Regions from separate parts of the Blautia sp. AF17-9LB genome, predicted to be linked through region 1. Evidence: predicted binding sites of a transcription regulator. Region 1 holds the regulator's gene; the other holds the start of a gene.

Region 1 (16,316 bases):
CGTTGTCCTGATGAAGAGCCGCCTCTCCGATGTACCGGCAGCGATCCGCTTAAGCCGTGCGACCCTCAGGAACATTCACGAGAATTTGTTCTGGGCCTTCATTTACAATATCATCGGTATTCCGCTGGCTGCGGGCGTATGGATCCCGCTGTTCGGCTGGAAGCTGAACCCGATGTTCGGTGCGGCGGCGATGAGCCTTTCGAGCTTCTGCGTTGTGACAAACGCCCTGCGTCTGAATCTGTTTCGGATGCACGACGCGTCAAAAGATAAAAGAATCAAAAACGAAATTCTAAAGGAGGATCTGAACATGACAACAGAACAGGGAATGGTAAAAACCATGACAATCGAGGGCATGATGTGCGGCCACTGCGAGGCAAGAGTGAAGAAAACACTTGAGGCAATCGAGGGTGTTGCATCCGCAGAAGTAAGCCATGAAAAAGGAACAGCCGTTGTAACACTGACAGCTCCTGTATCAGACGATGTGCTGAAAACAGCCGTAGAGGCACAGGATTACACCGTAAAAGGAATCCAGTAAAACAGGAAACGTTGAGAAAAGGGAAACGCGCCTGGAATGAAAATTTCCGGGCGCGTTTCTTTTTTTTACCAGATATAGCAAAAATATTGCAATTTGTTCGGAATTTTCGTGACAAAAGGACAAAAATCCGTTAGGATAGAGAAAAAGAAGAGCAAAAACAAAAGGGTTTTTAGGATCAGGAGGTTTTTACATTATGACAGAGTACAGACTTGCAAAGCCGGAAGAGTGGGAGGACTGCATCGAACTTGCAAACTACGTGTTCAGCACGGCACACCGTCCGCACGACTTTGAGCAGTTAATTCCAAGGGTTTATCAGGCAGGACCGGAAATGGCACGGATCCACCGCGTCGCTGTTGCGGAAAACGGCAGACTCCGGGCCGAGATTGCGGTGCTTCCGCAGCAAATGGCAGCAGGGGGTAAGCTGCTCCGCGCAGGATATGTGGGAAGCGTTTCCGTGCATCCAAAGGCAAGGGGCGAAGGCCACATGAAGCGTCTTCTTGGCGACTGGATTACGGATCTGGAAGGAACGTGTGATCTTCTGGCACTGGACGGCCAGAGACAGCGGTATGCCTACTTTGGCTTTACGCCGGGAAGTGAAAAATACACGTTTTACCTGGATGTGGCAAATGTGCGCCATACCTGGAAAAACGGGGAACTCTCCGCTTACACCTTTGCGCCGCTGTTTCCGGAAAACGGCGAAGCGGACGAAGAGGCGGCAGCCTTTGCAAAGAAGCTGAATGAGGAAAAACCGCTTTACGTGGTAAGAGAGGATGTGAAAGCCTGCCTGAAAACGTTCGGCGAGCAGGCAATTGCAATCTGGAAAAACGGTGAGCGGATCGGATATCTGGCACTTTGCGGCGGAAACCAGGTTGTGGAAGCAGAAGTGTTGGAGGAACAGGATTTCGTTCCTGCACTTGCCGCTTATTTAAAAGAAAATGCGCTTGACTCTCTTTTCATTTCCATTCCGGTGTATGAGACCGGAAAAGCAGCAGCGTTATCGGAAGTCTGCGAAAGCTTCACAAAAGAGCGCTGCGGTTCCGCGATGTACCGTATTTTCCAATTTGCAGACGTCATCGAGGCAATGCTGACCATGAAAGCAGAGACGATGGGCATCAGCGATGGAACGTGGTCTGCTGTACTGGAGGGACAGCCGGTGACCGTGACGGTAAAAGATGGAACTGTGACCGTGACAGGGGAAGCCCATCCGGGGGCAGATGTACTCAACCGGGAGCAGGCGCAGGAACTGCTTCTTTCACCGCTGGCAAGTAAGGGAAGCAAGGTTCCATCTGAAATCTGGAAGAACATTCCATCCGACTGGTTCCCGCTTCCGCTGTACTGTGCGACGGCAGACGAATTTTAGGCAATGACTGTTGGGAGGCAGAGAAATATGAACGAGACAGCGAAACGAGACAGAAGAGACGAAAAAGAAGAAATCCGGTACCATGTGATTTTCTACGGCCAGGTGCAGGGCGTGGGGTTCCGTTACCGGGCGTATTATGCTGCCTACCAGCTCGGGCTGACAGGCTGGGTGAGAAACTGCTGGGATGAGACGGTGGAGATGGAGGTGCAGGGTGATGAGGAGACGATCACGGAGATGATCAAAAGGATCCGCACCTCCAGCTACATCGAAATCACGGATGCAAAATGGACGAAGATTCCGCTGGAATCGGAATTCGGTTTTCATATCCGTTGATCAGGGCTGTTTTTTCTCTTTTTCCGGAATTTCGACGAGAATGATATCGTTGCCGATCTGGCAGATGCGGTCCCATGGGATCACAAAATCCTCGCCGTGGCAGAAAAAGCCGCAGAATTTCACAGGACCCGGAAGAACGAGTCCGGTAAGATGTCCCGTTTTTGGATTGAATTCCACATCAATCGGACAGCCGAGCGTTTTGCAGGTGCAGATATTGATAACTTCTTTCTGGCGGAGATCTACAACGCGCATGCGGTGCTCCTTTTTACTGATTCCTATGGAAAAACATATGCGAAAATGTTGCTGCAGTTGACTTGAATTTCACGGAAAAATGCGTATACTGTAAAAGTAGAAAACTTTCCGAAATACTTATTTAGAAACGAGGACGAAAGATATGAGATGTCCATTTTGTAATCAGGATAATACCCGGGTTGTGGATTCACGCCCGATTGAAGACAGCAATGCGATCCGCCGCCGCCGGATGTGCGATGTCTGCGGCAGACGCTTTACGACATACGAAAAAGTGGAGACGATCCCTTTGATCGTCATCAAAAAAGATATGAACCGCGAGCAGTATGACCGCTCGAAAATCGAGACCGGTATCCTGCGCGCCTGCCACAAACGGCCGGTGTCCGCCGAGAAGATCAACGAGATGGTCAACAAGGTGGAGACGGAGCTTTTCAACGGCGAGGAACGCGAGATTCCAAGCTCTGTGATCGGAGAGAAGGTCATGCATTACTTAAAAGACCTGGATCAGGTGGCGTACGTCCGCTTTGCGTCGATTTACCGTGAGTTCAAGGACGTCAACACGTTCATGGACGAGCTGAAAAAGATGCTCGACAAATAGCGGGAGGCAAAAAAATGGAAGTGTCGAACTATATTAAAATGCGTGATCAGATGCAGGAACGTTTTCTGACATACGATCAGAAGGAGATCGAAGGAAAGTATGGCTTTGCGTTTGATGGCGATTATTTCTATGTGCCGTATCTTTTTGAAGAATGGAGAGTGAACCGCCATACCGGCGTTGTAGAGGGATCAAAAGACCATTTTCTTCATGTACATCAGGGCAGTTTCAATGAGACGCTGACGATTTTCGACCTGCTCTGCTGCGGAAAGAAGGAGATTGTGCTCGCCGGCACGTATGCGCGTACCAATTCCTTAAAGGGAACGATCAAAGGCCGCACGATTGCGTCCGGCGTTCACGACAGCCGCGCCGCACGGTATGACGGGCATGTGGAACAGCTGAAAAAAGCATGCGTTTCCCTTGGCGGAAAACCATATTTCCCGGGAGACGCTGCTTTTGTTTTTCATGTCTTTCCGTTTCTGCCGCTCGTCTTCCAGTTCTGGGAGTCCGATGAGGAATTCCCGCCGGTGCTGAAGTTTATGTGGGATGAAAACGTCCTCGATTATCTGCGGTTTGAGACGCTGTATTACGTGATGGGAGATTTCCTGGACGCACTGGATCAAGCCTTCGATGCATGTAAAACAGAAGCCTGATACCTTTTGTGAGACAAAATCTTACGAAAATTTTTCGAATGTTTATAAAAATTTCAGTATACGAATCCCTTGGTTTAATGCTATAATGAGCGAAAGTGAGTAAAAAAAGAGAAGAGAAAGGGGAATGCATATGGCTTTTAGCATGAAAGTAACACCGGAAATAGAGGAACTGACAAACATCTGTCTGGATAACTCCAAAATGGATGTTTCGCTGTATGGGCAATACGATGTAAAACGCGGACTGCGCGATGTCAACGGCGTTGGCGTCCTTGCGGGACTGACACAGATTTCAAACGTTGTGTCTTCGGATATCATTGACGGCGTCAAAACACCGTGTGACGGACGTCTGTACTACCGCGGCATCAACGTGGAAAAACTGACCCAGGGATTTTTGAGTGAAAACCGTATGGGATTTGAAGAAGTCGCTTATCTGCTCCTGTTTGGAAATCTGCCGAATGAAGAGCAGCTTAAGCATTTTAAGACGATTTTAAAACAGCAGCAGTCCCTGCCGAAGAACTTTGTGCGTGACGTTGTTATGAAAGCGCCGACCAAGGACATGATGAACACTCTGTCCCGAAGCGTTCTGACCCTGTACGCGTACGACAACCACGCAGATGATACCTCCCTTCCGAATGTGCTTCGCCAGTGCATTAACCTGATTTCTGTTTTCCCGATGCTGTCCGTCTATGGCTATCAGGCGTACAACCATTATATCAAGGGAAAAAGTTTATATATCCACAATCCGTCGAAGAAGCTTTCCACCGCAGAAAACATTCTGCTGATGCTCCGCCCGGATCAGAAATACACCCCGCTGGAGGCGAAGATCCTCGATCTTGCCCTCGTCCTCCACATGGAGCACGGCGGCGGTAACAACTCAACCTTTACAACACATGTTGTTTCTTCTTCCGGAACCGATACGTACTCCGCAATTGCAGCGGCGCTCGGCTCCTTAAAGGGACCGAAGCACGGCGGTGCAAACATCAAGGTTGTGCGGATGTTCGACGATATGAAGTCACACGTCAAAGACTGGACGGATGAGGAAGAAGTATCGAATTACTTAAGAAAGCTGCTGCACAAAGAGGCGTTCGACCAGAAAGGTCTGATTTACGGTATGGGCCATGCGGTTTACTCCATTTCCGACCCGCGTGCGCGCATCTTCAAGACCTTCGTTGAGCAGCTGGCAAAAGAAAAACACAGAGAGAAAGATTACCGGCTGTACGCTATGGTCGAGGAACTGGCTCCGAAGATCATCGGCGAGGAGCGCCATATTTACAAAGGTGTATCCGCAAACGTCGACTTCTACAGCGGCTTCGTTTACAGCATGCTGGATCTTCCGCTGGAGCTCTACACCCCGATGTTCGCCTGCGCGCGTATCGTCGGCTGGAGTGCACACCGGATGGAGGAACTGATCAACACCGACAAGATCATCCGCCCGGCGTACAAGAGTGTCAAAGATGAAGTGGACTATGTTCCGCTGGAAAACAGATAAAACAGGCAGAAGGGCCGGAGCGTGTCGGGATTTTCCGATCTGCTCCGGCATTGCTCTGTGCAGGAAGTAATGTGTCATTGTGAAAAATAGGAGAGTGCAGGAGAATGAATGAGACAAAAAATTACAGCATAACAAAATCCGGAGCAGTCATATTGGAAGGAGGGGCCAATCGCGGCGTCTTTACAGCAGGAGCGCTGGACTTTCTGATGGAGCAGGAGTATTATATCCCTCATGTGATCGGCGTTTCCGCCGGAGCCTGCAATGCGCTGGACTATGTATCGCGCCAGATTGGCAGAACGAGGGACTGTATGATTGTCACGGATGAGAAAAACCGCTACGTCAATAAGAATATCAAGACAATCGTTGAGAAAAAAGCACTGCTCGACATGGATATGGTGTTCGAACGGTATCCGTATGAGATTTTTCCATTTGATTTTGATACGTATTTTGCATCGCCGCAGACGTGTGAGCTGGTTGTGACAAACTGTGAGACGGGACGCGCGGAATATCTGGATGACCGCGAAAATAAAGAACGTCTGCTTGCAATTGGCCGTGCATCATCGAGCATGCCGATCGCCTGCCCGATGGTGGAGATCGACGGAAACGAGTACGTCGACGGCGGTGTTGCCGATTCGATCCCGATTATCCGTTCCTTAAAGACGGGACACCGAAAAAATGTCATTATTCTGACACGGAATTTCGGTTACCGCAAAAAAGAGGGAACGAGAGGCTGGGAGCTGTATGTGGCGGCATTCCGCAAATACCCGAATCTCGTGCGTGCGCTTGTAAACCGCGCGAAACATTATAACCAGGTACTCGAATGCATCGAAAAATGGGAAGAAGAAGGCTCCGTCTTTGTGATCCGCCCGGAGATACCGGCGGTATCGCGTCTCGAAAAGGACGAGGAGAAGCTGCGGGAATTTTACCAGCACGGCTATGACCAGATGAAAGCAAATTTTGAGGCTCTGCAGGAGTTTCTGAAAGAAGAATAAAGTTACTGTATAAACGAAAAGAGGATTGGAGAAAGAAGATGAGTGGAAAAAACCAGAAGAACCGGGGAACTATACTGATGCGGATGTTTTACCCGGACCGGAGAGAAAAAAGTGCCTATACGATCGATTACGCGGATCTGTACCGGAAAGGATACCGGGGCGTGATTTTTGATATCGATAATACGCTTGTTCCGCACGGTGCGCCGGCAACGAAGGAGGCGGCTGCGTTCTTTGCGTCTCTTCGGGAGACTGGTTTTTCCACCTGTCTGCTTTCCAACAATCAGAAACCGCGTGTGGCTCCGTTTGCCGATGCGGTCGGTTCTATCTATATCGAAAATGCGCACAAGCCTTCGGTGAAAAACTACCAGGAGGCATGCCGGAGAATGGGGATCAAAGAGGAGCAGGCGGTCTTTGTCGGGGATCAGCTTTTCACCGATGTGTACGGTGCAAAACGGACCGGACTTTACAATATTCTGACCGAGCCGATCAATCCGAAAGAGGAAATTCAGATCGTTCTGAAACGGTATCTGGAGCACATTGTACTGTTCTTTTATGAGCGTGATCTGGCCCGCGGCAGGATTACGAAAAAAAACAGTTGAAAAATCGGGAAAAATATTATATTATAAGATAAGCCTATGGTGCGCATTTGGCGCATCGTACTATGTTAAGGAGGAAAAATCAGAATGATTTCAGCAGGAGATTTTAGAAACGGCGTTACCCTCGAGATCGATGGTCAGGTCGTTCAGATTCTTGAATTTCAGCATGTAAAACCTGGTAAAGGAGCTGCATTCGTAAGAACAAAATTAAAAAATGTCATCAACGGTGGTGTGGTAGAGCGTACCTTCCGTCCGACTGAGAAATTCCCGCAGGCTCGTATCGAGCGTGTAGACATGCAGTATCTGTACAGCGATGGTGATTTATTCTACTTCATGAACGTAGAAAACTATGAGCAGATCGCTCTGAACGAAGAGACCATCGGAGATGCTCTGAAATTTGTAAAAGAAAACGAAATGGTTAAAGTATGTTCCTACAACGGAAATGTATTCGCAATCGAACCGCCTCTGTTTGTAGAGCTTGAGATCACCGAGACTGAGCCAGGCTTCAAGGGAGATACCGCACAGGGTGCTTCCAAACCGGCTACCGTTGAGACTGGTGCTACCGTAAGCGTTCCGCTGTTCGTAAACCAGGGAGACAAAATCAAAATTGATACCAGAACAGGTGAATATCTGTCCCGTGTATAAGTAAGACTGTTCCCGCCGTTGTCCGTCACAACTTTCTTTGTGGCGGACACGGTTTTCTAAATAAATAGAATATTCGTCTGAAAAATGGCTGATAAAGGCTGTCGGAAGCAGTCCGGGCCCGTTTTTCTCATCGTTCGAAGTTCCGCGAACCAACGAATCTCTGGCATATACAGATCTGTACAGAGGTTTTTAAGTTGTGTTTTTCGGAGCTTTTTTTGTTCCGTAAAGCAAAAATACAAAAGGCAATCAAACAGGAAAGGTGGGAAAAAATGGACTATCAGATGTTCAAAGAGCAGCTTGCCGCGCTGCTGAAAAGAAAAGCCGGCGATGATTTTGAGGTGAAGATAGAATCGGTGCAGAAGCTGAACGGTATCGAAAAAGAGGCGTTTGTCATCAGCAGAAAGAAGGACTGGATTGCACCGACGATCTACGTGGAGCTTCTGTATGAATGCTGTCTGCAGGGCGTGCCGCTTTCTCAGATTGCAGAAAAGGTACTGGAGCAGTACCGGAAAGTGGAAGCGGAGGCGAGAAGACCGGAGAAAGCTGCCTTTTTTACCAACTGGAAAAATGCTGCGCCGCAGATCTACTGCGAGCTCATTCATGCGGAGAAAAACCGTACGCTGCTCTCCGAAGTTCCGCACAGAAAATTTCTCGATCTCGCGGTCGTGTACTATTACCAGATGCGGGGAAACCGCGTGCCGGATGCGACAATTCTGATCCACGAGACGCACCGGGAGCTGTGGGGAATTTCGGCGGAGGAGCTGGATGCCCGTGCCTGGGAGAACACCCTGCGGGATCTGCCGGTGCGCACAGACAGCCTTATGGTGTATTTGAAAGAGGAGTACGGAGTAACATTTCCCCTGTTCGAGCTTGGTCCGCTGGCGGAACAGTTTTACCTGGTCAGCAACCGCAGAGGAAAGCTGGGTGCAATCTGCATGTGCTATCCCGGCGTGCTGGAGAGTCTTTCGCAGCGCTTTGAGGCAAGTCTTTATGTGATTCCGAGCAGTATCCATGAGTGCATGGTGATTCCAGATTATGATGTGTTCCCAGAGGAGTGTCTTTCCGACATGGTACGGGACGTGAATGAAAAGACGGTCAAGCCGCAGGAGATTCTGTCGGATCACGTTTATTATTACCACCGGGAAAGCGGGGAACTGACGCTGTGTGAGGAAGAAACGTAAGCTGTGTGGCAGAATAGTCTGCGAATAATTTAAGAAAAAAATGGGCGGCTGGGTGGGAAAAATACTTTACAATTGCAGGAGTCTGTGGTAAACTATCATAGTGTGGTTGAGAAAACAGATCACATCAGCGTCTGTAGCTCAGGGGATAGAGCAACGGTTTCCGGTACCGTGTGTCGGGGGTTCGAATCCCTCCAGACGCGTTTTTGCTACATGGCATGCTGCGGCGGGCAGGACCGGCGCAGGATAAGGAAAGCCCCTGCTTCGGTGTGAAGTAGAGGTTTTTTTGCTTGCTGAGCATATCAATAACTGATCCGGCGGATCAGTTTTGATGAAGGAGGAAAAATATGGCAAAACCAATGACAACAAAAGATAAAATCCGGGAATGGATTTCCGATAATCTGCGCTACATGCTTCTGATCGGAGCAATTCTCCTGATTGTGGCAGCGGTTCTTCTCATCGTTCATCTGGTGTCACCAAAAAACGATGGAAAATCGAGCGGCGGAACCGTAACAAGCAGCAGCACCGGAAACAATGTGCCGGATAAAAAGACACAGGTAAAAGCAGACAGCAAAGCAGATTCTGAGGACAGCACAGGCATTTCATCGGACGTTTCGGATTCCGCGAATGATTCCAGTGCAGATGCTTCCAGTACCGATACTGCCAGCGCGCCGGATGCAGAGGCTGAGCCGACAAGTGAGCCGGAAGCGGCAGACGATACCAGTAATACAGAGAATACCGATAATACGGCTGTCTCCTTTGCCACGGACAATGTCCCGGAAGTAAGCACCGTGCTGGAGCAGTATTACACCGCGCTCGGTGCAAGGGATATCAACGGTCTTTTTGCAGTAACAGATAATCTGACCGCGGAGGAGCAGGCGCAGATTGAGGCAGAAAGCGATGTGGAGTCATACGGAGATGTAAAGGTCTACACGATCAGCGGTCCAAGCGACGGAACGTACATCGCGTTTGTCAGCAGCAGATGCAAATATCTGGGAATCAACCAGACCCTGCCGATGCTTTCGGAGTATTATCTCTACACGACAGAAGACGGCGGCCTGAAAATCATGGATGATACTGACAGCGATGCGGCCGTAACCGAGGCTATGAAAGCGGCGCTCGAAAACGAAGAAGTCAAAAATCTGATCGAACAGGTTCAGAACGATTATCGGAATGCACTCGATGCAGATGCTTCCCTGAGAGTATATGTAGAGAGCATTCAGTAGGAACAATAGAATAATACAAAACAAAAAAAGCAGTTTCTGGTTTTTATGAAACTGCTTTTTTGGAAGGATAAAACCATGCGCTTAAACAAATACTTAAGTGATGCGGGCGTCTGCTCGCGGCGGGAGGCGGACCGTCTGACAGAAGCGGGCGAGATTACGGTAAACGGAAAACGCGCGGAAACCGGCATGCAGGTGGAGTCTGGCGACGTTGTTGTCGTGAAAGGCAAAACCGTTGTCCCGGAGGAGAAAAAAGTCTATCTCGCCTTCAACAAACCGCGCGGCATCGTCTGTACTGCGGAAAAACGGGAGAAAAACAACGTCATCGATTATCTGTCCTACCCGGTGCGGATTTACCCGGTGGGAAGACTCGATAAAGATTCCGAAGGCCTCCTTCTGATGACGAACGACGGTGCGATCGTAAACGGTATCATGCGTGCCAGAAACCGCCACGAAAAAGAATACCAGGTCGAGGTAAACAAAGAGATTACACCGGAATTTCTGAAAGAAATGGCATCCGGCGTGCCGATTCTCGATACCGTGACGCGCTCGTGCCGGATCCAGAAAACGGGAGAGCGCAGCTTTACGATTATTCTGACGCAAGGGCTGAACCGTCAGATCCGGCGGATGTGCGAAGCATTAGGATATCGTGTCACAAAGCTGAAACGTGTGCGGATCATGAATATTCACTTGAAAGACCTGAAAACAGGGGAGTACCGCCCTTTAACGGAAAAAGAATTAGCAGAACTGAAAAAGCAGATCGGGGAGGAAAAGCGATGAACGAGACAGAACGGATGAAGGAACTGGTCAAAAAGCTGAACGAAGCGGCAAAAGCCTATTACCAGGAAGACCGGGAGATCATGAGCAACCTGGAGTACGACACGCTGTATGACGAACTGCAGGTATTAGAGGAAAAAACAGGCGTAACACTCGCCGGAAGCCCGACCACAAAAGTCGGCTACGAGGCGATGGACGAACTGCCGAAAGAAGCGCACGAGTCGCCGATGCTTTCCCTTGATAAAACGAAAGATGTGGAAGTGCTCCGCAGCTTCATCGGGGATCACAAAACGCTGCTATCCTGGAAGATGGACGGTCTGACCGTCGTTCTGACGTACCGCGGCGGTACCCTCGCAAAGGCCGTCACCCGTGGAAACGGCGTGATCGGAGAGGTTGTCACGAACAATGCAAAAGTGTTTGAAAATATTCCCTTAAAAATCCCGTACCAGGGAGAGCTGGTTCTGCGCGGCGAGGCGATCATCCGCTATTCCGATTTTGAGAAGATCAACGAGGAGATTGAGGATGTCGATGCGAAATACAAGAATCCGAGGAACCTCTGCAGCGGTTCTGTGCGCCAGCTGAACAATGAGATTACGGCAAAACGCCACGTTCATTTTATGGCATTTGCGCTTGTGAGCGCTCCGGAACAGGATTTCGAAAATTCCAGAATCCGTCAGATGGAGTGGCTGAAAGAGCAGGGCTTCGAGGTGGTGGAATACAAGGTTGTCACCAAAGATAACCTCGACGAGGCGATGCAATATTTCTCCACGAAAATCGAGACAAACGATTTCCCGTCCGATGGCCTTGTCACGTTGTATGACGATATCGCCTACGGAGAATCACTCGGCACAACCGCGAAATTCCCGCGGAACGCTTTCGCCTTCAAATGGGCGGATGAACAGAAGGAGACCACTCTGCTTGAAATTGAGTGGAGCCCGTCGAGAACCGGTCTCATCAATCCGGTTGCGGTTTTTGAGCCGGTCGAGCTGGAAGGAACTTCGGTTTCCCGCGCAAGCGTCCACAACATCAGTATCATGCGTTCGCTGGATCTCGGTGTGGGTGATAAAATCCTTGTCTACAAAGCAAACATGATCATTCCACAGATCTCAGAGAATCTGACGAGAAGCGGTGTGCGCGATATTCCGGAAACGTGTCCTGCCTGCGGCGGTGCCACCCGGATTCAGATGATGAACAATGTCGAGACCCTCTACTGTACGAATCCGGAGTGCCCGGCAAAATTCATGAAGGCATTCACCCTGTTTGTAAGCCGCGACGCGATGAACATCGACGGCATGTCGGAGGCAACGCTCGAAAAATTCGTGGGCCACGGCTTCATCCGTGAGTTTGCCGATATTTTCCGTCTCGACCGCTACCGCGACGAGATTGTGGAGATGGACGGTTTCGGTGAAAAATCATACCAGAATCTGATCGACAGCATCGAGCGCGCGAAAAACACAACGCTGCCCCGTCTGATTTTCGGACTTGGCATCTTAAATATCGGTCTTGCAAACGCGAGAATGATCTGCAAAGCCTTCGATTTCGATCTCGACCGGATCCGGAATGCATCGGCGGAGGATTTCGCGCAGATCGACGGTGTCGGAGAAGTGATTGCAAAAAGCATCGTGGATTACTTTGCGGATGAGGAAAATAAAGAACGCCTTGAGCGCCTTCTGTCGTATCTGACGATTGAGAAGCCGCAGGCAAGCCAGGAAGAACAGAAATTAGCCGGTCTTACCTTCGTCATCACCGGAAGTGTGGAACATTTCCCGAACCGGAATGCATTAAAGGCAAGAATCGAGGAGCTCGGCGGAAAAGCCACCGGAAGTGTAACGGGAAAGACGAGCTATCTGATCAACAACGACACGACATCCAGTTCCTCCAAAAACCGGAAAGCGCGCGAACTCGGCGTGCCGGTGATCTCAGAAGAGGAATTTCTGAAGATGACAGAAGAATAACGAAATATCTGCAAAGGCGGTTTGCATCCCGCGCGGGAATCTGCTATAATCGGAAGCAGACGGCAGAAATTCCTGCCGGAAAAAGCAAACCGCCTGTCTGCGCAGAGAAAAGCGCGGCAGATCAAGAAGAATAGAAACGAGGAAAAAGAATATGCCGGTTAAAGTTCAGGCAGATTTACCTGTAAAAGAAATACTCGAAAGCGAAAATATATTCGTCATGGACGAGACAAGAGCGGTTCATCAGGACATCCGTCCGCTGAAGATTATGATCCTGAATCTGATGCCGCTCAAAGAAGATACCGAGCTGCAGCTTCTGCGCTCCCTTTCCAACACCTCCCTGCAGGTTGATGTCACCTTTCTGATGGTGGCAAGCCACGAGGCGAAAAATACATCGACCAGCCATCTGAACACGTTCTATGTGAAATTTGAGGATGTGCGGAAAAATTATTACGACGGTATGATCATCACCGGTGCACCGGTCGAGCAGATGGAATTTGAAGAAGTTGACTACTGGGATGAACTGACAAAGATCATGGACTGGACGAACACACATGTTACCTCCACGATGTTCCTCTGCTGGGGAGCCCAGGCGAGTCTGTATCATTTCTACGGACTGAAGAAACGGATGCTTCCGGAGAAGAAATTCGGGCTGTTCTGGCACAAAGTCAACAACCGCAAGATCCCGCTTGTGCGAGGCTTCGATGACGAGTTTTTGGCACCGCATTCCCGCCACACAGAAGTACCGATCGACGATATCCGTGCCTGCAAAGATGTCACGATTCTCGCAGAGTCCGACGAAGCCGGATTCTATCTTGGCATGGCGGAAGAGGGAAGAAAGATTTTTGTGATGGGTCATCCGGAGTACGACCGTATGACGCTCGACGGCGAGTACCACCGCGATAAAGACAAAGGACTCCCGATTGAGATTCCGAAGAACTATTATAAAAACGACGATCCAAATACAAAACCAGTGCTTTTATGGCGGTCACATGCGAACAATCTGTACACGAACTGGCTGAACTACTATGTATACCAGGTGACCCCGTATAATCTTGACGGAACTCCGGATTTTTCGGGAAAATAAGAGAGAAAAAGCCCCCGCACCGGGCGCACACCGGCTGCGGGGGGTTGCTGTAAAAATCTGCTATAAAAAACGGAAAGCTTTCCGGGCTTACCGTTTGAAATCAAATAATGTTTTCAGCGGAATTTCGAGTGCTTCCGCAATATCCATCAGCTTGTTTAGAGACAGAGAGGTATGACTGTTTGGCGCTTCGATGTTGCTCATATGTGTACGGCTGATCTGGACAGCTTCGGCAAGCTCACTTTGCGTTAATCCGCGTGCTCTGCGATAAAAAGCGATGGTAAGACCGAGGAGGCGCATCTCCTCCGTATGACGTTCTCCCATTGCTATGGCTCCTTTCTGAACAGAGTGATACAAAGACTTATATAATATTTATCTTAAACGATTAAATACCAAAAAGAAACAACTTTAAATTTTTATAATGCACATGTAAATTGTGCAAAATATAGAAATTATCCATCAGAATAATAGGAAAACAGGAAAAAGAGTTCTTTTGACAAATGAGAGGTTTTTGTGTATGCTGTAGAAAGCACCAACAAATAAAATCGGAGGTTTTTGCATATGAAAGAGTCGATCCATACCATTCCGCTGATGGATGCATTCAAGGCGGAAGATGAGTGCCCGTTCTGCTATCTGGAGCGGGAAGCAGAGCAGCATGCGATTTCGTTTGCGCTCGGTTCCGGCGCATCCTATATGGAGGATGATGTGCGTGCGGAAACAGACGCGATGGGATTCTGCCGCCACCACTATAAAATGATGTACGATTACGGAAACCGTCTCGGAAGCGGTCTGATTTTATCCACCCATCTGAAAAAACTGAACCAGGAGCTTGCCGCACAGATGGATCTGTTTGCACCGGGAAAATCCTCGGTGTTCAAGCGGATGCAGAAGACATCCCTCGACAAACAGGGCCGTGAGACTGCGATCGGCCAGTGGATTGATGAGAAGACGCATTCGTGCTACGTCTGCGATCACTTCAAGGCAAACTATAACCGCTATCTTGATACGTTCTTTGATCTCTACAAAAAAGACGAGGAGTTTGCAAGACTGTTCCGCGAGGGAAAAGGCTTCTGTCTGCCGCATTTTGCGGATCTGGTAGAAACGGCGGAGAAAAAGCTGAATGATAAACAGAAAGCGGAATTTTACCCGACTCTGTTCAAAATCATGAAAGAAAATTACCAGCGGCTGCAGGAAGAGGTAACATGGTTTACTGACAAATTCGATTACCGCAACAAGGATAAGGACTGGGGAAATTCAAAAGATTCCATCCAGCGCTGTATGCAAAAATTAGGCGGCGGCTATCCGGCGGACGAGCCGTTTACGGAAGGATTATAATTCTTGTTTATAAAAGGAGCATAAAGTTTCGATGCAGAAGTTTTATCAGAGATTAAAAGAGAATCAAAAGGAGCGCGCCCGGTGCGCGTTTCTTGTTTTGTATTTCGGCGTGCTGGCGGTGCTGCTGTTTCTGGCGCGCCCGCTGCTGGATACGACGGCGGCAGACCGGGAGTGGAGTATTCACTTTCTGTTCCCATGCCTGCTGGCGTGTATCATACTGACGACAGTTGTCAGTTTCTGCCGGTTTGCTGCAAAGCCGGACCAGAAACCAAAACCGCGCTATGTGGGATGGAAACAGCCGATTCTGATGCTGGCAAACGCAGCCTATCTGTTTGCCACACTGGAATTTGTCACAAACAGCCAGTTCCGGGAGATGAAATGGTATTATGCGTTGTTGAATATCGGTGTCATTTTCGTACTTTCCATTCTCGTTTCCCTCTTTCTGAACTCCATCCGCCGCGCGATGATTTTCATGAACATCTTTTATTTCTGCATGAGTCTGGTATTCTACTATGTTTATCTGTTCCGCGGAGAAGCGTTCCAGCTCATCGACCTGTACAGCATTGCGACGGCGGCGGACGTAGTCGGCGGCTACAAATTCGAGATCACAGGTGAAATCGTGACTTCGTTTATCACGATGATGCTCGTTGTGCGCCTCTGGCTGCAGAGCCGGGAATACCGTTTTGCACGGAAAACGAGAAATAAAATTCTGCTCCGCGTGGCTGCTGCTGCGCTGACGCTCGGAACATACCTGGCGTACATGAATCTGAACTGGAACGCCGAGTTCGGTGTCATCAGTGACCTCTGGAATCCGGCGAAGACATACCGCCAGTACGGAACGACAGTCGGTTTTACCGCGGTCGCCAAATACATGCGCCTGACACCGCCGGACGGCTATTCGAAAGACGAAGTGACAGCGATTGCCGATACGAGCGAGAAAGAGACGAAAACAGAAGATCTTCGAAAAGATAATGCGGATAGCGTGACACCCGTCAACATCATCGCGATCATGAACGAGTCGTGGTTTGACTACCGTTCCGTCGGCGATCCGCAGACGAGCGAGAGCTACATGCCGTTCCTCGACTCGCTGACCGAAAATATCATCAAAGGGCACACGCTGACGTGTACCAAGGGCGGCGGAACAGCAAAAACGGAGTATGAGTTCCTGACCGGAAACTCCTGCAAGCGGTTCCCGGGCATGGTGCCGTACGTCAGCTACTTTACGCACAGCCAGTATTCCCTTGTCACGACGTTAAAAGACCAGGGTTATCAGGCAATTGCGATGCATCCGAACAAGGCGACAAACTGGAAGCGGAGCAC
Region 2 (16,316 bases), on a different contig from region 1:
CAGCACGCCAAGCGTTCCGATCAACACTGCAAACACAGCCAGCAGAATGCGCCCTGCTTTTTTTGCTTTTTTCGTTTTTTTCTGTTTCTTGTGTTTCATCTTCCTGCCTCCAAAAAGCATTACAGCTTACAAAATCTTAACTTTTTTTACAATCGCCTTACGTATTATAGCAAAGACCGTTTTAAAAAGATAGAAAATTTTTATAAAATTTTTGCACAAAAAGTACAGCCAAAAACATATTTTTTGCATGACACATAAAAACCCGCCCGGCACCGCAAATCTCTTCGCGGCCCAAGCGGGTTTTTCATCTCTATTCCGGGAAAGCCTTATCAGCTTGCCTTGTTCTTTCTCTGTTTGATGACCTTCAGTCGTGTGAACTCCTCGCGCTCCTTCTCCTCCAGTGCGTCCGCGATATCCTTGGACAACTGGGTGTAATGCGGAATCGTGATGTTCTTCAGCGCATTGGCGCGCTTCTGTGTTTTCTTGATTGCCGCAGCAAGGCGGTATGCCGAGTTCTCAATCATGGAAAGGTTTAAGGTCAGGTCTTTTACTTTTTCAAAGGCCTGTCTTGCCTGATCCAGGGACTCCTTCGTGCTGTAGTAAGCATAAGTCGGGGCCTGTCCGGACGGATCAGCCTCTACCAGCGGAATTTCCACGCCCATGATACTCCTTGTCTTGATCCGGATAGATTCCTCCACCGGAACGGTATAGGACACGGTCTGTACGTTGGTGATACCGATCTCCATGTTCGCAATCTGCAGCGCCGCATATGCTTCGCGGAATGTCACATCAATCTGACGCTGAATATCTTTTGCCTCATCGATCAGGCCCATGAGCTCGCGGATCAGAATATTCCGCTTCTTGTCCATCAGCTCGTAACCCATGTGGGCAAGTTTCAGAGAGTTCTTTGCAAGAATCAGGTTTCCCTTGGTAGGAAAGGTATTCGGGTCCATTCCGATCTCACTCCTCTCGCTTACTCATTCATGGCATCGGCTTCTGCCTTTGCTTTTGCTACTGCATCAATGGTGGTCGGATGATAATACTGATCCAGAACCTTGGTGTTGACACGGTCGAGCTCTTCTCTCGGAAGCAGTCCAAGAAGCTCCCATGCCTTGTTCAGCGTATCTTCCATGGAACGGTTTTCATCCATTCCCTGGCCGATGAATTCATGCTCGAATTCATTACCGAATACCAGGTACTGTTTATCGATCGGAGAAAGCTCATCCTCACCGATAACGGATGCCAGGGAACGCGCATCTCCTACCTTTGCATAGCAGGAGAACAGCTGGTTCGCTACGTCCTGATGATCGGCTCTTGTGTAGCCCTCACCGATACCATCCTTCATCAGACGGGAAAGACTCGGCAGTACGCTGATTGGCGGGTAAATAGACTGGCCGTGAAGCTGACGGTCCAGTACGATCTGACCCTCGGTGATGTAACCGGTCAGGTCAGGGATCGGGTGCGTGATATCATCGTTTGGCATGGTCAGGATCGGAATCTGTGTTACGGATCCCTCTACGCCCTGTACGATTCCGGCGCGCTCATACAGCGTAGCCAGCTCACTGTACAGGTATCCAGGATAACCTTTACGGGAAGGAATCTCTCCACGGGAGGAGGAAACCTCACGCATAGCCTCGCAGAAGGATGTGATATCGGTCAGGATAACCAGGATATGCATGCCTTTCTCGAACGCAAGGTACTCAGCAGCTGTCAGTGCTACCTTCGGGGTGATCAGACGCTCTACAACCGGGTCGTTTGCCAGATTCAGGAACATAACAACATGGTCAGATACACCGCTTTCCTCAAATGTTCGGCGGAAGAACTCTGCTACGTCGTATTTAACACCCATAGCGGCAAATACAATTGCGAACTTTTCATCGGAATCTCCAAGGGATGCCTGCTGTACGATCTGTGCTGCCAGCTGGTCGTGCGGAAGTCCGTTTCCGGAGAAGATCGGCAGCTTCTGGCCACGAATCAGGGTGGTCAGACCATCAATTGCAGAGATACCGGTATGGATATAGTTTCTTGGGTATTTACGGGTAACCGGGTTCAGCGGCAGGCCGTTGACGTTTCTTTTTACTTCAGCATCAATCGGTCCCATGCGGTCGATCGGTTTTCCGATACCGTCGAAGGTACGTCCCAGAATTTCCTCGGAAAGTCCGATCTCCATAGGATGTCCGGTCAGACGGGTATGGGTATTGGTAAGAGACATGCTCGAAGTTCCCTCAAATACCTGAATAACGGCTTTATCTTCGTATACAGCAACGATACGTCCCAGTTTTTTCTCATTGCCGTCTACGGTAAATTCTACGATTTCCTCGTAGGAAGCATTTTTTACACCTTCCAGAACAACCAGAGGGCCATTGACCTCACTAAGGCCTAAATATTCAATTGCCATGATGAATTCCCTCCTTAACCATTCTTCTCGAGTACCTTATCGTAGAAGGTGTCGATATCTTTTTTGTATGTGTCAAACAGATCCAGACGGTCATTCGGTACATCGTATTTAATAGAAACGACGCGGTCGAAGATCTTGTCCTCTTTCAGTACGGACATTGGCATGCCCATCGTCACGAGCGCTTTGGATTTCTTGTACAGATAAAGAATAACTTCCATCATCTTGTACTGTTTTTCCAAGGATACGCAGGTGTCATCTGGATGGAATGCGTTCTGCTGCAGGAAGCCCAGTCGAATAACTCTGGCGATTTCCAGGGTCAGCTTCTGGTCATCCGGAAGAACATCGCTACCGATCAGTTTTACAATTTCCATCAGGGAGCTCTCGGAGTTCAGGATTCCCATTAACTGGTTCCGCATATCTACAAAGTTTTTGTTTACGTGATCTTTGTACCACGGCGACAGATCCTGCAGGTATTCACTGTAACTGGTCAGCCAGTGGATCGCCGGGAAATGACGGGCGTAAGCCAGAGATTTATCCAGTCCCCAGAAGCAGCGGACGAAACGTTTGGTGTTCATGGTAACAGGCTCGGAGAAGTCACCACCCTGCGGAGATACAGCTCCGATGATGGATACGCTTCCCTCTGCGCCGCAAAGGGTCTGCATCATGCCGGCACGCTCATAGAAAGCGGACAGACGGGATGCCAGATATGCCGGGAAACCTTCCTCGGCAGGCATTTCCTCCAGACGGCCGGACAGCTCACGGAGTGCCTCTGCCCAACGGGATGTGGAGTCTGCCATGATTGCTACATCATAGCCCATATCGCGGTAATACTCAGCCAGTGTCAGTCCGGAATACAGAGATGCCTCACGGGCTGCAACAGGCATGTTGGATGTGTTGGCGATCAGGGTGGTACGGTCCATCAGCGGGTTGCCGCTCTTCGGGTCGATCAGTTCCTGGAACTCCTCCAGAACCTGTGTCATCTCGTTTCCACGCTCTCCACATCCGATATAGATGATGATATCGGCATCAGACCATTTTGCGATCTGGTGCTGGGTCATGGTTTTTCCGGTACCGAATCCGCCAGGGATGGCTGCTGTGCCGCCTTTTGCGATCGGGAACATCGTATCCAGGATACGCTGTCCTGTGATCAGCGGAACGGATGCCGGATATCTTTTCAGGGTTGGACGCGGTACACGGATCGGCCATTTCTGTGCCAGTGTGATCTCTTTTTCGGTGCCATCTTCCAGTTTCAGTTTTACAATCGGGTCAAGGATGGTGTACTTTCCGTCTTTGGCAGCCCAGATAACCGTGCCGTTGACATCCGGCGGAACCATCGATTTGTGTACGATGGAACGGGTCTCCTGTGTCTCTGCAATGATTGCGCCGCCCATCAGCTCTTCGCCTTCTGAAACAGTTACATGGACATCCCATTTTTTCTCTGTATCCAGAGAATCTACGGTAAGACCGCGGCTGATATATTTACCGGACTGCTTTGCAATCTCGGACAGCGGACGCTCAATACCGTCAAAAATGTTGTTCAGGATTCCAGGTCCCAGTGTAACAGAGAGGGCATCTCCGGATGCGGTAACTGTTTCGCCTGGTTTCAGTCCTGTGGTTTCCTCGAAAACCTGTACTGTAGTGGTATCCTTTGTCAGGGCAATAACCTCGCCGACCAGACGTTCTTTACCAACGTAAACCATCTCGGACATTTTAAATCCGGTGTTTCCTTTCAGATATACGACCGGACCGTTGATTCCATAGATAACTCCGGTTTTATTCATGCTCTACACCTCCGTGAAAGATGAAATTCTCCCGCTCTTCGTTCAGAAGGGTCTCGAAGGAATTATCGATCAGAATATTTTTCTCCGGAATGACCGCGCGCACGCCGCCAAGGAACGGCATGGCCGAAATGGTAAGGGTTACGGAGAGTTTCTGCTCCAGGGAAGCCTTATGAGCTTCGTCTGACGGATCCAGATATAAGGTCAGTTTGTCATTTCCGGCAAACGTAACGGCTTCACGGATTTTGCGCTCCAGATACTCCTCATAGGATGGATCCTTTTTATAAGCGGTAAGTTTTTCACGAACTTCTTTAAACAGTTTTTCTTTTAATTCCAGATTTTTACGGGACAGCTTCCGTCTGATATGAAGCTGATCCGCTGACAGTGTCTTATTGACATCACGTTTTGCTTTCTCGGTCTCGGCAGCAATTTCTTCTTCTGCCTGACGTCTTGCAGTTGCTTTATGCTCCTCGAAGATCTTATCCAGAGCTTTCTGGTGATCGCCGATCACACGTTCTGCTTCACGGTTTGCACTGTCCAGGGAATGATTATAAAAATTCTGAAGTTTCTCCTCAGTAGTCAATTGTGTCACCTCCAGGGCATTCTTACAGTTTTAATCCAATAGATTCATTTACAAAGGAAGTGATAAAGTCCGGCGCTCTTCCGGTACCGTGACGGTCCGGAATTTCAATGAGCAGCGGAAGCTTATGGTTGAGGCGGACATCCTCCAGAATGTCCGGGAATTCCTTCCCGAACTTTTCTGTAAGGAGAATAATTCCGATCTCTTTGTCTGCCAGTGTTTTCTGCAGTGTATCATAAAGCTCCTCGCGCTCATGAACGACAACGCCTTCCACTCCGGCCAGGCGCATGCCCGTCTGAGTGTCTACGTTATCACTGATCAAGAACATTTTCATTTATGATTCCTCCAACTTAAGGTGAAGATCAATACCTTCCGGTTTTGGAATCAAAGTTTACCAAGAATCATGAAGGAGATGATCAGACCATACAGAGCGATACCTTCGGCCATAGCTACGAAGATCATGGATTTACCAAAGATGCTGCCGTCTTCGCTGATTGCTCCAAGAGCTGCGCTTGCGGAAGATGCAACGGCGATACCGGAACCAATACCGGAAAGACCTGTAACAAGAGCTGCACCGATGTAACCAAGACCGGTTGCAAGACCAGCGCCTGCTTCTGTTGCAGCAGATGCAGTTGTTGCGCCTGCGAAGGAAACAACGGTTGCGATCAGCAGAAGGCCGAAGAAGCCGCTTACATTGGCTGCCAGAGATTTTTTGTAACGATTTTTGTTGTGCTCACCTTTGAAGTAATAAGTCATAGGAACAACGATGGTTAATACCATTGCGATTGCAGTAAGTACCTGTACAAATGCTGAGTTCATAATAGTTTTCCTCCTGAAGTTAATTCATTAAATTTACTCTTTGCTGCGATCCGGAGCCATTTTCACTTTTTCCCGATACAGCTTCCCGCCATATTCACTTCCATTTCGCATGGCTCTGAATCCTCTTTTATTTCTCGCCTTTTTTCAAAAACGGAACAAATGGTTTTCCGTCTCCTTCATAGAACCGGCTGAACATCTCGTAATACTCCAGACGCAGTACCTGGATCGCTACCAGCAGTGCCTCAAGGCAGGCAACGAAGACATTTCCGAGAACAATAACCGGCCAGCTGATGCTGCCGCCGCCTGTTGCTCCGCCGAGCATCAGGACAACCTCCATCATAGCCGCATGGCTGACTGCATATGCGCCGACACGGACAAAGGAAATTGTGTTGGAGAAGTAGCTCAAAAGTACATCGAAGAGTTCGAAGAATGCCTGTACAAAGAACATTCCCTTTCCGGTATCCGGAAATGCATTGCCCTTCTTCTCTACCATACGCTCCAGTGGCTCTTTTAAGAAGATCGCAAGAAGCGGAATACCGAACATGACTACCATCACGCCGACAGCCGGAGCTTTATGGCCGCTGAACAGGAGAACGAGTGTAACGGCAAGGGCTCCGTAGAAAATGAAGCCTGCCAGGGAGTTCTGGCTGAACAGAAGCTCGCCGAGCTTATGGTTTCTTGCTGCATTGATCATATGCAGAACCATTCCTGTCAGAATCATGAACATACCAAATGCAACCGCTGCGACAAATACGGTGTTCATCGAACCGATGAACGGAAGCGTTGTCATCGCTTCCTTCGGATGCAGCCAGAGGGCCGGTATGACATTCTCAAATCCGAAGAAGCTGCCGAACAAGAATCCGAAGATCACAGAGAATACCGCGCAGGTACTCATGATCGCTGCCAGATCCATCTTCTTGTAGTGGTACAGCAGTGCGCCGCCAATCAGCAGACACAGTCCCTGTCCTACATCGGCAAACATGATTCCGAAAATAAATGCATAGGTAAGTCCTACGATAATCGTAGGGTCAATTTCATTGTAATTTGGCAGTCCGTACATCTTCACATACATCTCAAACGGACGGAAGATTTTCGGGTTTTTCAGCTTTGTCGGCGGCTGACGCAGAACGTTGTTTGCATCATCCTCGATAAAGCAGAAGAGATTTGTGTCGTTTTCGATGTCTTTCTGGAAGGAAGCGGCATCTTTTTCCGACATCCAGCCGCACAGAATATAGAAAGTTTCCTTCTTGGATTTTGTGCAGGCTGCCAGGCGACGGACATCAAAGTTGCCGGAGAGCTGCTCTAACTGCTCTTTTGCTGCAACCAGATCCTCTGCGGAATCCGAAAGGCATTTTGCCAGTTTCCGTGAGCACTCGCTGAGTGCATCGTCTGTCTTTTTGATTTCTGCCTGAAGTGCTGCGTAAGCATCCTCCGGCGTTCCACTGTACTCGTCCGGAACGTAGATTCTTTCGAAGTGCAGGGATGAGAATACGGCGTCCACTTTCGTGACCTGATCTCTCGGGCAGAAGTAAATGCCCCATACATACTGCTCATCGGAATGGCAGCGGTAGAATACCGTATCGCTGTTCTCATAGCAGTAGCTCTCAAACTTGTTGTAATACTCTTTTGTGATCTTTCCGAATCTGAATTTGATAAAGTGGAAATCCAGAATGGAGGAAAGATTGCAGTGCAGATCCTGGAACGGCTCGATTTTCTGTGCTTTTTCCATCAAGTCTTTCTTTTTTGCTTCCAGTTCTGTACGCTCCTGGTTCAACTGGCCAAGGGTGTGATCCAAACCATGGACACAGTTGATGGCATCTTCCAGGGAAAGTCTTTTCGTGGTGGTACGCTTGTCTTCCGGCAGAAGTGCTGTAAAATCTTCCGCCTGTTTTAAGGTCTCTTTGTATGGGTTGATCTGGATATACGGTGTGATATTCTGCATCGTAGACAGCTCCGTCAGAGCGTTTTCCAGATGTATCTCATATTTTGAGAGATAAGTGTTGACCACACGGTCAATGTCGGCTTTCGGCCCGGTGATGCTCAAAAATTTCATCTTGACAATCAATGAGTACACCTCCCCGTGTATTAAGTTTTTGCGATATGCTGCATTGCCTCGTCAGCGCTGATACGGTAACGTACGCACTCGAGTGCAATAATAAGCCGGTTTACCTCGTGCTCTTTGTGATAGAGGTATGAGTATATGGTGGCAACGGAATAAGGATCCTGTCTGGATTCACTGGAAAGTATGTGCTTCATAATGGCTGCATACATGGATTCCAGCGTATCGACTTTGAAGGAATCATACCGTTTCGCATAATAGGTTTGTTCCAGCAGCTGGGAAAATGCACTCATATTCTCGGCTTCTACCAGTGCCTTTACCACATCCTTTTTCAGCCGGTGATGAACCGGAATCAGCAGGGCGTAGATTTGTGCGCTGGTCATGTGATAATAGCGTTTGGAACGGTAGATCCACTGAAGGTTCAGCATGTCAAACTTGCTTCCCCATGCAGCGGTCAACTCTTCCAGATCCCGCTTTGTCACTACTTTTGATCTGTCTTTCCACATCTGTGCAAAGTAATACAGATCCAGGGTCATCTCATAGTCGAACAGGGTCGGACGCTCGATATCCGCGAGCTGCGACAGCGGGGCATAATATTCTGTCCCTTTCAGGTTCGCAATCAGTTCTTCGATCGTCCTGGAGGACGCCAGAAGATTGATGTCCAGCTGGGAATGCTTGTTAAAGAACTCGTCGAATATGGACAGGTTCAATACCACATCACGGTGATCAAATACCGTGTTCAGGCATTCTTTGATAACGGACACTTCGTATCGTTTAAAGTAGAGCGCAAGGAACTTTCTCTGCTCCACATTTGCAAAACGGTACAGCTTGGAAAAATCCCGGTATACCGTCAGGCGCAGCATTTTCTCGATCTGACCTCGGTGAAGGTCAGCTTCGTTGTAGCCCTCAAACAGATCCTCATAGCCTTTATGCTGCTTGAGGTAAGAAACTGCCTGCGGTACACTCTCCAGTTCCACGATTTCCCGAAAATTCTGGTCGTTTAAAAGATGGCTCTGCATGGCTCTTATCTTTGTGGTAAGGCCGCTGTAGGATAATAGACCGCTCATCGTTTCACTTCCTTATAATGTTTTCGTAAATCTGCGTGGACAGTGTTCCGTGATTCTGTTCGTAATAAGCGTCCAGTGAAGATAGAAGTTCGGCGGCAGAGTCCCGCTGCTTTTTCTGATCCGCATCTGTAGTAGAATGAAGTTTTGTTGTGATCTCTTCAATCCGCTTTGCCGTTTCCGCTTCCAGATCTGCATCGAATTTTGCAATCCGCTCTTCCTGCTGCTCGTCCTGGAGCTTCTTCTGATTCTCGGCAGCCTGCATAATCTTAGTAGCAGCCGTTTCGATCTCTGCAAGTTTGTTAATTACAGATTCCATAGCATCGCTTTCCCTCCTTATTTATTTAAAAGACAACAAAGACGAGGAAAACTCCCCGCATCTTTGCTGTTAGTATTCTACACCTTTTTTTCCAAAGTTGACATATTGAAATCGTAAAAAAAAGTGGGATTTCGATCGACTTTTTGATTAAAAATAGACAATGGGTCATATTTTTTCTTCCAATATCAATAGCCAAAAGATGGTCCCTCATATGATTTCGATATGGTTCCAATCCGATTGTCATATTGCTGATAAGAAATGCTATGTGCAGGTTGATATTGTATATAGTATTTTGAAAACTTCGAAAATTTGAAAACGGGATTTTTCTGTTTTGCTTTTTCGGGAGCTATGATATACTGGATATGATTGGCTTTTATTCTAATATTTATCACTTAAGAAAGGAATTTTACGCATATGCGCCTTAGAAATATCAGAGGATCAAAAGATGTGATTGCTTCCTGTCCGTTCGTTGTGCAGGAGCCGGAGAGCTGCCGGGGACGGTGGGCTGAAATTTTTGGAAATGAAAATCCGATTCATATTGAGGTCGGTATGGGAAAGGGCCGCTTTTTGATGGATATGGCGGTTCTGCATCCGGAAATCAACTACGTCGGCATTGAAATGTACGACAGCGTGCTGCTCCGCGCAGTACAGAAACGGGAAAAACTGGAGACGGAAATCAAAAACCTGTTTTTCATCCGCATGGATGCACGCCAGCTTCCGGAAGTGTTTGCTGAGGGCGAGGTAGACCGCATTTACCTCAACTTCTCCGATCCGTGGCCGAAGGACCGCCATGCGAAGCGGAGACTGACGTCACATGAGTTTCTTGCACGGTACGAGAAGATTTTAAAGAAGGACGGAACACTGGAATTCAAAACCGATAATAAAGATCTGTTTGACTTCTCTCTTGAAGAGATGAAAAATGCAGAGGGATGGGAACTCACTGCATTCACATACGATCTGCACCACGATGTGGTTCTCTCAGAAGGAAATGTAATGACGGAATATGAGGAGAAGTTTTCCTCAATTGGAAACCCGATCTGTAAGATGGAGGCACGGTTTCTGTAGCGGAATGCTTTCGCAAATGATTTGATTCCCATCCAAAATACAAACCGGCAGCAGAACGGTCTCTTGAAAAGTAAGACCGCTCCGCTGCCGGTTTTTCTCTGTTTCTATCGCAATGTAAAAAAGTTGATACACAGACTTTTGGTATTTTGCTTGTAAAACAAGAAAAACACCGTCCCCGCAGCTCTCAGGTCTGCAAAAACAGTGCTTTCGATGCGCCTTCAGGGACTCGAACCCTGGACAAATAGATTAAGAGTCTACTGCTCTACCAACTGAGCTAAAGGCGCTTACTTTTGTTTTTCTGTGTTTCATTGGATGATCCACTCGCTGAACACAAATAAGATTATAAAGGATTCTGCCGAAAAAAGCAACCTTTTTTTCACTGTTTCTTTACTTTTGTTAAAAACAGCGAAAACAGGTCTTATAATTCTATTAAATTTCACAATTTTTTCGTATATTTCCGTTTGTTTCGATGACGGCTCCAATGGCAGCCGAACCTACTTCCGTTTCTTATCTTTCTTTTTCAAAAGCTTCTCCAGCTCCTGCATGGATTTCTGGATTTTATAAAGACAGCCGCTGCCGGCATATTTATTCTGATAGCAGAAATCCTGGAGTTTCTGCTGAAGGAAACCTGATTTTCTGATCAAACTTCTTCTCCGCTTTCCGGCGTACCGGACACGGGCACCGGAAAAGTTCTTTTTCTTCTATATTATACAGGGAATGTCAAAAATGACCAGAAAATAGCTTGTTTTAGCCATTGTTTTCCCATTTCCTTTCCGCTATAATACAGCAAAAACTACTATTTATACTTTGGGGGAATTTTTATGAAAACACGAATGAATTTTAAGGATGAATTTTACCAGAAACTAAAACTCCTCGTCCTTCCGATTGCGATCCAGAATTTTATGCTGGCTCTCGTCAGCGCAACGGATGCGATCATGCTGGGCTGGATTGATCAGACTTCGTTGTCTGCTGTTTCACTGGCCGGACAGGTGCAGTTTGTTTTGAGCCTTTTTATCTCAGGCATCGCGGCGGGCGCCGGTATTATGGCAGCGCAGTACTGGGGGAAACAGGATGCCGCTTCGATCGAAAAAGTGATTCCGATCGCACTTCGCACCAACCTGCTGTTCTCCGGCCTGTTTACCATCCTTGCCGGTTTCTGTCCCGAAATGCTGATGCGCATCTTTACAAATGATGCGGCCCTGGTTGCAAGCGGAAGCCAGTATTTACGCGCTGTTGCACTCTCCTACGTACTCTGCGGTATTTCGCAGGTCTATCTGATCCTGCTGAAAAACACCGGTCATGCAGCAGTCAGCTCCCGCATCAGTTCCACTGCGGTTGTACTGAACATCATTTTAAATGCCATCCTCATCTACGGTCTTTGCGGTGCTCCGGCACTTGGGATCCGCGGAGCAGCTTATGCAACGGTAGCTGCCCGCGTTGTGGAACTGATCTGGGCTTATCTCGAGACAAAGAAACCGGAGCGTGTACGGATTCTCTGGAACCGCCTCTTCTCTTCCGCAGGGAAAATACTTTCAGAAGACTTCTGGCGCTACACGCTTCCCGTGCTTGCGGCCTCCCTCGTCTGGGGAATTGCCTACGTTCTGTACTCCGTTATCATGGGCCACATGGGAAGCGATGCTGTTGCAGCAAACTCGATTACCTCGATTGCAAAGAGCCTCCTCTCCTGCCTGATCCGCGGTGTGAGCGGCGGTGCCGGTGTTCTGATCGGAAACCTGCTCGGTGCAGATGAACTCGAGAAAGCACGCGAATACGGCGGCCGCCTGACGCATCTTGCAATTGCCATCGGCGTTGTGACCGGCGGTCTTCTGATGTTGATCTCTCCTGCAATCGTCCACTTCGCTCCGCTTACCGATACCGCGGCAGAATATCTGCAGTACATGCTTCTCTTCTGCGGTCTGAACTTGATGGCACAGTCGGTCAACACCACCGTTCTCGACGGCATCTTCTGTGCCGGCGGCGATGCGAAATTCGATATGCAGGGAAATATCGGCGCGATGTGGTGCTTTTCCGTACCGCTTGGTTTCCTCGCCGCGTTCTGGCTGAAGCTGCCGGTCATGGTTGTCTACTGTATCGTAAACCTCGATGAGATCGTGAAACTGCCTGCGGTTTATCTTCATTATAAAAAATACGTCTGGGTACGCAACATCACCCGCGATATCGAAGAATAATTGCCGAACTATAAAATCCCCTGCGGAAAATCCAAACCGAATGGATTTCCCGCAGGGGATTTCGTTCTTTTATCGTATTACAAATATCGCAATGATTTTACATCGATTTTCTCTCTGCAATTTCCGCCATCTTTGCTTCATTCAGACGTGTGTCGCCATGGACACGGCTGTAGGAAAGATAGCCGTTCATACGGTCGATCTTTGTCAGGTTCTTGGAACCGCAGACCGGGCAGACATCCATGTCGAGTTCCTGGTGGCCGCAGTCATCGCAGTAAGCCAGGGACAGGTTGACGCCCTCGTAGTAGCCAAGCTCCATCGCACGCTCGATCAGTGTCTTGATCGCGCCTTTGTTGTAGCCGACCGGATAGCGCACGTACTGGATTTTTCCGCCGTTGCAGAGCTCCCAGAAACGTCCCTCGAGATCCTGTTTCTGGATCGGGGTAATGTCCTCGGTTACGTGGCAGTGGAAACTGTTGCTCACATACGGGCGGTCCGAAACGTTGCGGACGATGCCGTACTGTTTGCGGAACTGCTCTATCTGCAGGCCGCACAGGGATTCTGCCGGTGTGCCGTAGATCGCATAGAGGATGCCGTCCTCTTTCTTAAACTCGGCAACCTTGTCGTTGATATATTTCAGCGTGTCAAGTGCGAACTGTCCGTCCTCAACAAGAGATTTTCCGTTGTACAGCTCCTGCAGCTCGTTCAGCGCCGTGATACCGAACGATGCGGTCATCGGCTTTAACAGCGGGCGGATCTTGTCGGACGGTTTTAAGTGGCCGCCGTAGAAACCTCCCTCACAGTAAGCCAGCGGGTTCGTGGATGCACGCATCTCGCCGAGGTAATCGTAGGTCCGTTTGTGCAGATCGCGGATCATCTCGAGGTAGAAATCAAGCACTTCGTGGAAATCGCGGTTCTCGGAACGGGATTTTGCCAGGATCATCGGAAGATGAAGGGAAACGGCTCCGATGTTGAAACGTCCGACAAAGACCGGTTTGTCGTTCTCATCTGCCGGCTCCATGCCTCCGCGCTCGTACCACGGGCTAAGGAAAGCACGGCATCCCATCGGGCTGATGACTCTCTTGTATTTCTTGTACATCTCGGCGATGTAGCCCTCGCCGCTCATCGACAGCCAGTCCGGATACATGGTTTTAGAGGAACAGTCAAGTCCTGCCTCAAAGACATCTTCTGCGATGCCGCCCTCTCCGTGAATTGCCTTGTCATATAAGAAGACGATTTTCGGGAAGAGCACCGGCTTTTTGTGGCCTTTCTTGCCCTGTCCGTTTTTGTGGACCTCAAGAAGGGAGATGGAAATCATCTTCTCGAACATGCTCGTTCCAAGGCCGAGGGTCACGGTAACGAACGGATAATCACCGCGGGAAGATCCAACAGTGTTCAGTTTATACTCAATTCCCTGCCATCCCTGATCGCACTCTCTTCTTACTTTGTCGATCGCATACTCGATGGCTTTCTCCTGTGCACCCTCCCAGGATGCGTCGGTATATTTCAGGAACTCTTTTACGTAGTAATCGTAGCTCTTCTGTGCGTACGGAGCAAGGATCTTGTCCACCTCCGGCACGGTAAAGCCGCCGTACTGCTGTGCAGCGGTGCTGAGGACGATATCGCCCATGACATCAAATGCGGTGTCGAGTGTCTTCGGCTCGTTGTACCAGACATTTCCCATCTCGAAACCGCCTTTTAAAACGTTTCCGACATCGAACAGACAGCAGTTCATGGTATCGAGACGTGCGGACTGGTCGTGGATGTAGATGTAACCGTCCTTACAGGCCTGCAGCTCGTTGCGGTTCATGAAGAACTTGCGGTACAGCTCTTTGTTCAGCTCGTTGAAAATCAGGCTTCGCTTCGTTGCAACGAGGGCGCTGTCGGTGTTGGCATTGCTCTTGTCGCCGATGTAGCGGATGGACTGGCTCTTCGTGTAGACCTCGTCCATCATATGGATAAAATCAGTTTTGTAATTGCGGTAATCGCGGTAGCTTTTTGCCACAGCCGGGTTTACTTTTTCGAGTGCTCCCTCCACGATATTGTGCATATCGCTGATCGGAATTTCGGTCTTTCCAAGGGAATATACGTGCTCGGTTGCGAACTTACAGATAAAGTCAATCTCCTGCTGTGAGAAGGTATACAGGATTCTCTGTGCGGATTTATTTACGGCACGGACGATCTTCTGCGCGTCGAATTCTTCTTTGGTGCCGTCCTTTTTGATAATATAAACCATTGTGGTGTCCTCCAATTCAAACACTATATCTTGTGTGTCCCCCACCCTTTTCTTGTAGCGGGCACCACATATTGTAGCATGTTTCTTTTGAAAAGAAAAGGCATTTCCTGTAAGTTTTTATTTTCAGAATATTGCATACTGCTCTTTCGTGCAGACAGAAATCTGCATTTTTCAAATTCGTTCTGCAAGCGTTCCTTCAAAAACGGTCTCGGCCGGGCCGGTCAGAAGGACCTTATTTTTCGTCCGGTCCCATGTAACGAAAAGCCTGCCGCCGCGCAGTTCTACGGCAGTTTCTCCCTCCGAAACACAGCCGGAAAGCATCGCCGCGACGGCTGCCGCACACGCTCCCGTTCCGCAGGACAGCGTTTCACCGCTCCCACGTTCCCAGACTCTCATTTTTATTGTGTGTTGATCTAAAGTCTGGATAAACTCTGTATTGATACGGTCCGGGAAGCAGGAAAGGTGTTCAAAAGCGGAACCGGTCTTTGCAATGGATATTTTTTCCACATCTTCCACCGGAATCACCGCATGCGGATTTCCCATCGAAAGGCAGGTCATCGTATAATTTTCCCCGCACACGGTAATTTTATGCTCCAGCACATATTCCCCCAGAGAAACAACGGGGATCTGTGCGGCGCGGAATTCCGGCGTTCCCATCTCCACTGTCACCTGACAGATCTTATTCGGATTCTCCCCCGTCTGCAGATGAATCACACGGTTTCCGCTGCCGGTTTCGATAGTCAGCGTCGTTTTTCTCGTCAGCCCATGCTCGTACACGTATTTTCCCACACAGCGGATGCCGTTGCCGCACATCGCGCCCTTCGAGCCGTCGGCGTTGTACATTTCCATCGAAAAATCTGCTGTTTTGGATGCCCCGATCAGAATCAGCCCGTCCGCGCCGATGCCGAAATGGCGGTCACTTACCGCTTTTGCCAGCCGTCCCGGACTCTCCACCCGCTCCTCCATGGCATTTACATAGATATAATCATTTCCGCAGCCCTGCATTTTTGTAAAACGCATACACAGCCTCCTCCCAGACTTCTGCCCTTTCCAGTTCCTTACTAAATATGTATTCCGTACCGCGCTTTTGAAAAACCATTTTTCTCAAATCCGCTTCAGACATTGGAAAACGAAGCGGAATGTGATAGAATAGGGGGAACTGATATCGTTACTTACATGAAGTAACTCTCAAATATTTTTAACCATTTATTATGAGGAGGTTTTGATGAAAAAATACCGTTGGGTTTTAACAGCAGTATTTGCCGCTTTCCTCGTGGGAACGAGCGGCTGCGGAAAGAAAACAGAAACGATTCCGATCACAACCATCAGTCAGAGTACCGACGATGACGACCCCAAAGACAATCTGGCGGCCTCCGGCGATTCCGATGAGATTCCGGAATACGATGTGGATCTCTCGAAGAACCTGAACAGTTTTCAGCTTGCCATCTGGGGCGATACATACGAAGTTCCGGAATCCTACGCGGATTTTACAGCGCTTGGCTGGGTCTACAGCGGCGACGACACAAAGGAAATCCAGCCGGAATCCTTCTCAGAGGGCGAAAGCTTTGAAAAGGACGGAAACCAGATTACCGTCGATATTGCCAATCCGGACACCACGGCAAAGCCAGTGGCGGAATGCCTGATCGGAGGCATTCACATCGATACCTCGACCGCTGAGGGTCAGAATATCTATGTCGGCCTGCCGAACGGCGTCACCCTGCAGCAGTCGCTGATGGAGGATGTGGAAAGCATCTACGGTGCGCCAAAGGACCGTTATGAGGCCGATACCTCTGTGCAGTTCACGTATGAATA

Evidence for each region. The regulator NrdR, encoded in region 1, represses ribonucleotide reductase genes. The targets are predictions, from matches to a motif close to CACAANATNTTGTG.
Region 2: a site for NrdR is predicted at 14,526-14,539, ahead of nrdD (anaerobic ribonucleoside-triphosphate reductase). Genes of this name have one in related genera too.

Annotation. Positions count from the first base shown of each region.
Region 1 is NZ_QUGU01000002.1:341,210-357,525, forward strand. It holds gene DWX00_RS03885 (heavy metal translocating P-type ATPase) at 1-535, shown strand, start outside; gene DWX00_RS03890 (GNAT family N-acetyltransferase) at 729-1,895, shown strand; gene DWX00_RS03895 (acylphosphatase) at 1,923-2,228, shown strand; gene DWX00_RS03900 (YlmC/YmxH family sporulation protein) at 2,229-2,480, opposite strand; gene nrdR (transcriptional regulator NrdR) at 2,623-3,075, shown strand; gene DWX00_RS03910 (DUF3786 domain-containing protein) at 3,090-3,725, shown strand; gene DWX00_RS03915 (citrate/2-methylcitrate synthase) at 3,856-5,214, shown strand; gene DWX00_RS03920 (patatin-like phospholipase family protein) at 5,319-6,206, shown strand; gene DWX00_RS03925 (YqeG family HAD IIIA-type phosphatase) at 6,281-6,805, shown strand; gene efp (elongation factor P) at 6,890-7,447, shown strand; gene DWX00_RS03935 (DUF5688 family protein) at 7,717-8,628, shown strand; tRNA gene DWX00_RS03940 (tRNA-Arg) at 8,756-8,828, shown strand; gene DWX00_RS03945 (hypothetical protein) at 8,973-9,851, shown strand; gene DWX00_RS03950 (pseudouridine synthase) at 9,927-10,628, shown strand; gene ligA (NAD-dependent DNA ligase LigA) at 10,625-12,580, shown strand; gene metA (homoserine O-acetyltransferase MetA) at 12,732-13,664, shown strand; gene DWX00_RS03965 (helix-turn-helix domain-containing protein) at 13,752-13,985, opposite strand; gene DWX00_RS03970 (DUF6062 family protein) at 14,223-14,996, shown strand; gene DWX00_RS03975 (LTA synthase family protein) at 15,028-16,316, shown strand, end outside.
Region 2 is NZ_QUGU01000023.1:23,483-39,798, forward strand. It holds gene DWX00_RS18000 (sulfatase-like hydrolase/transferase) at 1-99, opposite strand, end outside; gene DWX00_RS18005 (V-type ATP synthase subunit D) at 330-953, opposite strand; gene DWX00_RS18010 (V-type ATP synthase subunit B) at 974-2,398, opposite strand; gene DWX00_RS18015 (V-type ATP synthase subunit A) at 2,413-4,179, opposite strand; gene DWX00_RS18020 (V-type ATP synthase subunit E) at 4,172-4,759, opposite strand; gene DWX00_RS18025 (V-type ATP synthase subunit F) at 4,782-5,090, opposite strand; gene DWX00_RS18030 (ATP synthase subunit C) at 5,141-5,575, opposite strand; gene DWX00_RS18035 (V-type ATP synthase subunit I) at 5,703-7,649, opposite strand; gene DWX00_RS18040 (V0D/AC39 family V-type ATPase subunit) at 7,661-8,701, opposite strand; gene DWX00_RS18045 (hypothetical protein) at 8,706-9,017, opposite strand; gene trmB (tRNA (guanosine(46)-N7)-methyltransferase TrmB) at 9,432-10,082, shown strand; tRNA gene DWX00_RS18055 (tRNA-Lys) at 10,294-10,366, opposite strand; gene DWX00_RS19760 (hypothetical protein) at 10,577-10,726, opposite strand; gene DWX00_RS18060 (MATE family efflux transporter) at 10,904-12,271, shown strand; gene nrdD (anaerobic ribonucleoside-triphosphate reductase) at 12,369-14,504, opposite strand; gene dapF (diaminopimelate epimerase) at 14,676-15,524, opposite strand; gene DWX00_RS18075 (hypothetical protein) at 15,730-16,316, shown strand, end outside.